3 regions of the Enterobacter sp. 4974935 genome follow, and region 2 is predicted to be linked to each of the others. Evidence: predicted binding sites of a transcription regulator. Region 2 holds the regulator's gene; each other region holds the start of a gene.

Region 1 (2,269 bases), 2.3 Mb from region 2:
GCCTTTCAGCTCGATAGACTTATTGGTCACCACCTGAAGCTGCGGGTCGCGGCTGCGCTGCTGATCTTCCAGACGTTTGGACAGCACACCCAGATCTTCGTTGGTATCGTCACCGACAATCACAATGACTGCTTTTTGCCCGGTGGCATCGGAGTAGACGTGCATGTTGTTCGCCTGGGTGCCCAGCTTACCGCTCTGATCGGTCATGTCCGCGGGCAGAGAGAAACTGAGTTTGCCATCCATCAGGCTCACCGGCTGACCGGTGGCGTTGCTTTCTGCTGACGCGCCCTGAGCAGGCGTTTTGGTGTCGCTGTTATCACAGGCTGCAAGGCCAACAACCAGCAGGCCAATCCCGACATATTTAACCAGATTGCGCATTGACTTCTTCCTTTCGATAAACGGCCATAGCGGCTCATTCGTTCATCTTATCACAACTGATAAAGCGAACCCTTAACCTGCCTGCAATGCGGAGATTTCAGATTTATCTGCCAGTCTTTTCAGCAGCATATTCAACAGCACGCCATACATCGGCAGGAAGAAGACCAGGCTGATAAGCACCTTAAAGGCGTAGTCCACCAGAGCGATTTCCATCCAGTGTTCTGCCATGAAGGCGTCCGGGCTGCGCCAGAAGGCAATGAAGAAGAAGGCCAGCGTATCGCTCACGTTACCGAACAGCGTGGAAGCCGTTGGTGCCATCCACCAGCGATGGTTCTGACGCAGGCGGTTAAACACGTGGACATCGAGGATCTGCCCCAGGGCATAGGCCATAAAGCTGGCGGCGGCAATACGCGCGACGAACAGGTTGAAATGCGTCAGGGCTTCGAAGCCCTGCCAGCTTCCCATGTAAAACAGCGAGGAGATGGCGTAGGAGACAAACAGTGCCGGGATCATCACCGCAAAAATAATCCGCCGCGCCAGCGGTGCGCCAAAAATACGCACGGTTAAATCCGTCGCAAGGAAAATGAACGGGAAACTGAACGCGCCCCAGGTGGTATGGAAACCAAAAATGGAGATGGGGAGCTGTACCAGATAGTTACTGGAGATGATCACCAGCAGATGAAATAGCGAAAGCCAGAACAACGCCTTGACGCGCTGCGATTGTGTAAAGGAGTTCATATTGTACCTTTTTGATTAATATTTGGGGTGAGGGAACCCAATAAAGCCGCCGCATGATACTGCTTTAACGACACTTTGCAATGGCTAATTTTCACGCAATCGTTAACCTGGTTTGCATTGGCGATAGCGGGGCGTAAACTACAGCCGTTTTTACCTGAACGAGAAGAACATGACCGACCTGTTTTCCAGCCCAGACCACACGCTTGATGCTCAGGGCCTCCGTTGCCCGGAGCCGGTAATGATGGTGCGTAAGACCGTCCGTAACATGCAGAGCGGCGAAACGCTGCTGATCGTCGCCGATGACCCGGCTACCACCCGTGATATCCCCGGCTTTTGTACCTTTATGGAACATGAGCTGGTGGCGCAGCAAACCGAGACCTTGCCGTACCGGTATTTGATTCGTAAGGGGTAAGTGCGGCCTGACGCCCGGCGGCGCTTCGCTTGCACGGGCCTACGGGTGTAGTAGGTCGGGTAAGGCGCAGCCGCCACCCGACAAGTACTCATCACAATTTCGAACCATCGTTTCAAAATTTCGCGCTTTTTGTGAGGCGCTTCACCCTCCTTTTTCCAGCCGTAGTCTAATTTTTAAACGTCAAAAACTAAAACATCGTTTTAACGCTTATTTCACTACCCTGGAGTTGACTCAATGAAAACGACCCTCAAGCCGTTACTGGCTGCTCTGTGCCTGTCTGCTTTTGCCTGCACCGTTTCTGCCCAGACCATCAAAGCCGCCGATGTGCATCCTGAAGGCTACCCGAACGTGGTGGCGGTTCAGCAGATGGGTGAAAAACTCAAACAACAAACCGATGGCAAGCTGGAGATTAAGGTCTTCCCCGGCGGCGTGCTGGGGGATGAAAAGCAGATGATTGAGCAGGCGCAGATGGGGGCGATAGACATGATCCGCGTCTCTATGGCGCCGGTTGCCGCCATCCTGCCGGATATCGAAGTGTTTACGCTGCCCTACGTATTCCGCGATGAAGACCACATGCACAAGGTGATCGACGGGGATATCGGCAAGCAGATTGGCGACAAGCTGACCGCCAACCCGAAATCGCGCCTGGTCTTCCTCGGCTGGATGGATTCCGGCACCCGCAACCTGATCACCAAAGAGCCAATCGTTAAACCGGAAGACCTGAAAGGGAAGAAGATCCGC
Region 2 (2,269 bases):
CGCTATCGCGGTGGATAACATCGTTAAGCCGGAGCGGACCCGGCAGATGATCGTCGATTTCTATCGTCATTTTTCCGACGTCGAACTGCGTGTGTCGCAGGAAGTGTTCAACGGCGTATGGGATGCGCTGGCGGACGGCAGGGCGGAGATGGCGATTGGTGCAACCCAGGCGATCCCGGTTGGCGGGCGCTACGCGTTTCGCGACATGGGCATGCTGAGCTGGACCTGCGTGGTCGCGCGCGATCACCCGCTGGCGGCGCTGGACGGGCCGCTGAGTGATGACACCTTACGCAACTGGCCCTCGCTGGTGCTGGAAGATACCTCCCGCTCGCTGCCCAAGCGCATTACCTGGCTGCTGGATAATCAGCGCCGCGTGGTTGCGCCGGACTGGGAGTCGTCAGCCACCTGTCTGAGCGCGGGGCTGTGCGTTGGCATGGTGCCGGTGCATTTTGCGCGCCCGCGCATCGACGCGGGAGAGTGGGTGGCTCTGACGCTGGAAAACCCTTTCCCGGATGCTGCATGCTGTCTGACGTGGCAGCAAAACGACGTCTCGCCCGCCATGGCCTGGCTGCTGGATTATCTGGGAGACAGCGAAACGCTGAACCGGGAGTGGTTGCGGGGACCAGCGTAGCTGGCCCCGTAAAGAGATTAACGTCGGTAGTCGCGGAACGGACCGTCGGCAACGGAACGGCGTTCAATCAGGCGCGGGTGGACCTCAATGGACTGGGACTGTTCTCGCTTGTTGACGATCCTGTCCATCAGCATATTGAAGGCCGTTTCACCCAGCGAATCTTTCGGCTGGTGAATGGTGGTCAGCGCCGGGGTAAAGAAACGGGCGTTGCGAACGTTATCATAGCCGATCACCGAGATGTCCTGCGGAACGCGAAGGCCGAGTTCATCCGCCGCGCAGAGCGCGCCCATTGCCATGATATCGCCGCCGCAGAATACAGCGGTAGGGCGATGCGGCTGGGAGACGATCTGCTGCATGGCGCGATAGCCCGACTCCGGCTCGAAATCGCCCTGGACAATCCAGTTTTCTGGCACGGTAATCAGCGCCTCTTCCATCGCTTTCATGAAACCGGCCAGACGGCCAGCACCGGTGTTACGCTCCAGCGGACCCGGGATCACGCCAATTTCACGATGCCCGCGTTCTACCAGATAACGCCCGGCCATGTAGCCGCCTTCAAAAGCGTTATCAATAACAGAGTCGGTGAAGTCTGCGCGCGCCTCGCCCCAGTCCATCACTACCATCGGAATGTGGCGATACTCTTCCAGCATGGAAAGGACCGACTCGGGGTATTCAGAACACATTACCAGCAGGCCGTCGACGCGCTTTTGCGCCATCATTGACAGGTAAGCGCGCTGTTTTTCAATGTTGTTCCACGCGTTGCCCAGAATCAGGGTATAGCCTTTCTGAAAGCAGTTTTTTTCAACGGCTTCGATGATTTCAGCAAAGTAGGCCGCTTCACTGCTGGTGGCCAGCAGGCCAATCGATTTGGTGTGATTAACCTTCAGGCTGCGGGCGACGGCACTTGGCGAGTAGTGCAGCTCTTTGATTGCCGCCCAGACGGCATTACGCGTCTCTTCAGCGACGAAACGCGTTTTGTTAATAACATGTGATACGGTTGTAGTGGAAACGTTTGCTCGTTTTGCTACGTCTTTAATTGTTGCCATTAAATGTCACTCCAGACCATATCCTAAGCTCCTGAAAAAATTGAAGGTAAACGTTTGCCTTCTCTCACCCTTATCACGCAAACATGAGTTGCGACACGCCGGGAAAACGACACAGGACGTCAGGAGGGGGTCAGTGGCCGGTACGCTAATAAATTTAGCGTGGAATTTTGTCCTATCTTGATGAAAAGGGGAAGAGGTAAAGTGGATATCCGCTTAAATCCTGGAAGATTTTTGACCTGAACTGTGTAAAAATGAGCAAGCTCACTTTTCGTAGGGTGAATAAAAGGAGAAAAATTGATGAGTACCGATCTGAAGTTTTCGCTGTTTACCACCATTGTTGTTCTTGCCCTGATTGTTGCGGGTGGTTTAACCGCTGCGCTGCACTGATTTAGGTGGAGGGAGAGTCTTCTCCCTCCCTTGCCGCTATTGTTACCTCTCCGGCAAAAATCTTTTGCCAAAATGTTAACTTCTCATTTTTTGTGATTGATGTCATGCTTTTGCCTTCTTAGTCTGTGCCGGGTAACGGCACGGTATCCGGAGTCTTTTCATGAAAATCAATTTTCCCCTGCTGGCCCTGGCGATTGGCGCCTTTGGG
Region 3 (2,269 bases), 1.8 Mb from region 2:
TCCCAGACCAAATCCACAGTGACCCGCAGCCAGTACCGCCGCATCATAGTTTTTGCCCATCATGCGCCAGGTAACAAAGATGGCATACAGCGCCATAAACACGGCCTGTACCGCCAGGATCGCCACCATCGGCAGCGCCAGCGAGGCCAGTTCCCACAGCTTGAGGCTCATCAGCGCCATCGCCAGGAACAGCGACAGGCTGACGTTCCCCAGCACGGACACCGCGCGTTCGAAGACGCGGTAGAAGCCCATCTGCGCCAGACCGTTGCTCAGGATCACCCCGATAAACAGCACGCAGACAAAGGTTGGCAGTTCGAAAGCCGTTCCCGCCAGCCATTGCGCAACGATTTTGCCCACGGTGAGGCAGATGGCAATCATGGCGATGGTTTCAATCATCACCAGCGAGGTGATGCTGCGACCAACGTCCGGTTTTTCGAACGCGGTCGGCACCATTTCATCGTCTGGTCTGCCTTCCGGCGTAGTGGAATGTTTCACCAGATAGCGCGCCACCGGGCCGCCAATCAGCCCGCCAAGCACCAGGCCAAAGGTCGCGCAGGCCATAGCCACTTCCGTTGCGTTTTCAAAGCCATAGCGTTCGATGAACAGCTTGCTCCACGCCGCGCCCGTTCCGTGACCACCTGACAGGGTAATCGACCCCGCCAGCAGACCCATCAGCGGATCCAACCCCAGCAGCGACGCCATACCGATGCCGATGGCGTTTTGCATCAGCAGCAGGCCCACCACAACAATCAGAAACACGCCCAGCACCTTGCCGCCTGAACGCAGGCTTGCGAGGTTAGCGTTCAGGCCGATAGTGGCAAAGAAGGCCAGCATCAACGGATCTTTCAGGGACATATCAAAATCAATTTCCCAGCCCATGCTTTTTTTCAGCACCAGCAGGGCAAGCGCCACCAGCAATCCACCGGCGACAGGTTCAGGAATGGTGTACTTTTTCAGAAAGGAAACACTGTGTACCAGCTTGCGACCAAGCAGAAGAACCAGCGTTGCGGCAACAAGGGTCGACAACGTATCGAGATGAATCATAAAAGGCTCCTGTTATGCGCGTGTTCCATACACACGCGGCGTTATCCTGGGCCGGGTGATGCTCGTCATGAGCCGCCGGCGCGAAAAGTGTAATTTTTTTTTCCTGTTCGTTGTAGAAAACCTGCTCACACCGGCAGATTTTCTCTCTTTTTTTTGCCGGCAATCGTTTGCTTTTACCAGGTGGTCAGCTAAAATGCCCGCTTTTCCACCGTGGGATTGCCGCCGATGTCTGTTAACACTCTGGAGTCTGCTGATGCGCAACCGATTGCGCAGAAGCAAAACAGTGAACTGATTTACCGCCTTGAAGATCGTCCCCCGCTGCCTCAAACCCTGTTTGCCGCCTGCCAGCATCTGCTGGCGATGTTCGTTGCGGTCATCACGCCGGCTCTGCTGATTTGTCAGGCGCTGGGGTTACCGGCGCAGGATACGCAACACATCATCAGTATGTCTCTGTTCGCTTCCGGTGTAGCCTCCATCATTCAAATTAAAGCCTGGGGTCCGGTGGGTTCGGGGTTGCTGTCGATTCAGGGCACCAGCTTTAACTTTGTGGCGCCGCTGATCATGGGCGGTACGGCACTGAAAACCGGCGGCGCAGATGTCCCGACGATGATGGCGGCGCTATTCGGCACCCTGATGCTGGCAAGCTGCACAGAGATGATAATCTCCCGCGTTCTGCACCTTGCGCGCCGGGTGATCACCCCGCTGGTCTCCGGCGTGGTGGTGATGATTATCGGCCTGTCGCTGATTCAGGTGGGTCTGACCTCCATCGGGGGCGGCTACGCGGCAATGAGCGACCATACCTTCGGCGCGCCGAAAAACCTGCTGCTGGCAGGCGTGGTGCTGGCGATCATTATTCTGCTTAACCGCCAGCGTAACCCGTACCTGCGCGTGGCTTCGCTGGTGATCGCCATGGCGGCCGGTTACCTGCTGGCGTGGGCGCTGGGCATGCTGCCGGAAAACACCACCCCAACCAACAGCGCGTTGATTACCGTGCCAACGCCGCTCTACTACGGCCTGGGCATTGACTGGAGTCTTCTCCTGCCGCTGATGCTGGTCTTTATGATCACCTCGCTGGAAACCATTGGCGATATCACTGCCACCTCCGACGTGTCCGAGCAGCCGGTCTCCGGCCCGCTGTACATGAAACGTCTGAAAGGCGGCGTGCTGGCGAACGGACTGAACTCGTTTGTCTCGGCGGTGTTCAACACATTCCCGAACTCCTGCT

Evidence for each region. The regulator PurR, encoded in region 2, represses purine synthesis genes. The targets are predictions, from matches to a motif close to CANGCAAACGTTTGCNTG.
Region 1: the regulator PurR is predicted to act here: its motif matches at 1,209-1,226, upstream of tusA (sulfurtransferase TusA).
Region 3: the regulator PurR is predicted to act here: its motif matches at 1,201-1,218, upstream of gltS (sodium/glutamate symporter).

What each region holds. Positions count from the first base shown of each region.
Region 1 is NZ_JBZWGT010000003.1:74,943-77,211, forward strand. Features, by position in the region: gene AC4OVS_RS01465 (DcrB family lipoprotein) at 1-378, opposite strand, end outside; gene AC4OVS_RS01470 (7-cyano-7-deazaguanine/7-aminomethyl-7-deazaguanine transporter) at 451-1,116, opposite strand; gene tusA (sulfurtransferase TusA) at 1,286-1,528, shown strand; gene AC4OVS_RS01480 (TRAP transporter substrate-binding protein) at 1,763-2,269, shown strand, end outside.
Region 2 is NZ_JBZWGT010000003.1:2,400,997-2,403,265, reverse strand. Features, by position in the region: gene punR (DNA-binding transcriptional activator PunR) at 1-631, shown strand, start outside; gene purR (HTH-type transcriptional repressor PurR) at 649-1,674, opposite strand; gene cydH (cytochrome bd-I oxidase subunit CydH) at 1,972-2,061, shown strand; gene AC4OVS_RS12660 (MFS transporter) at 2,222-2,269, shown strand, end outside.
Region 3 is NZ_JBZWGT010000003.1:4,244,575-4,246,843, forward strand. Features, by position in the region: gene gltS (sodium/glutamate symporter) at 1-1,044, opposite strand, end outside; gene xanP (xanthine/proton symporter XanP) at 1,270-2,269, shown strand, end outside.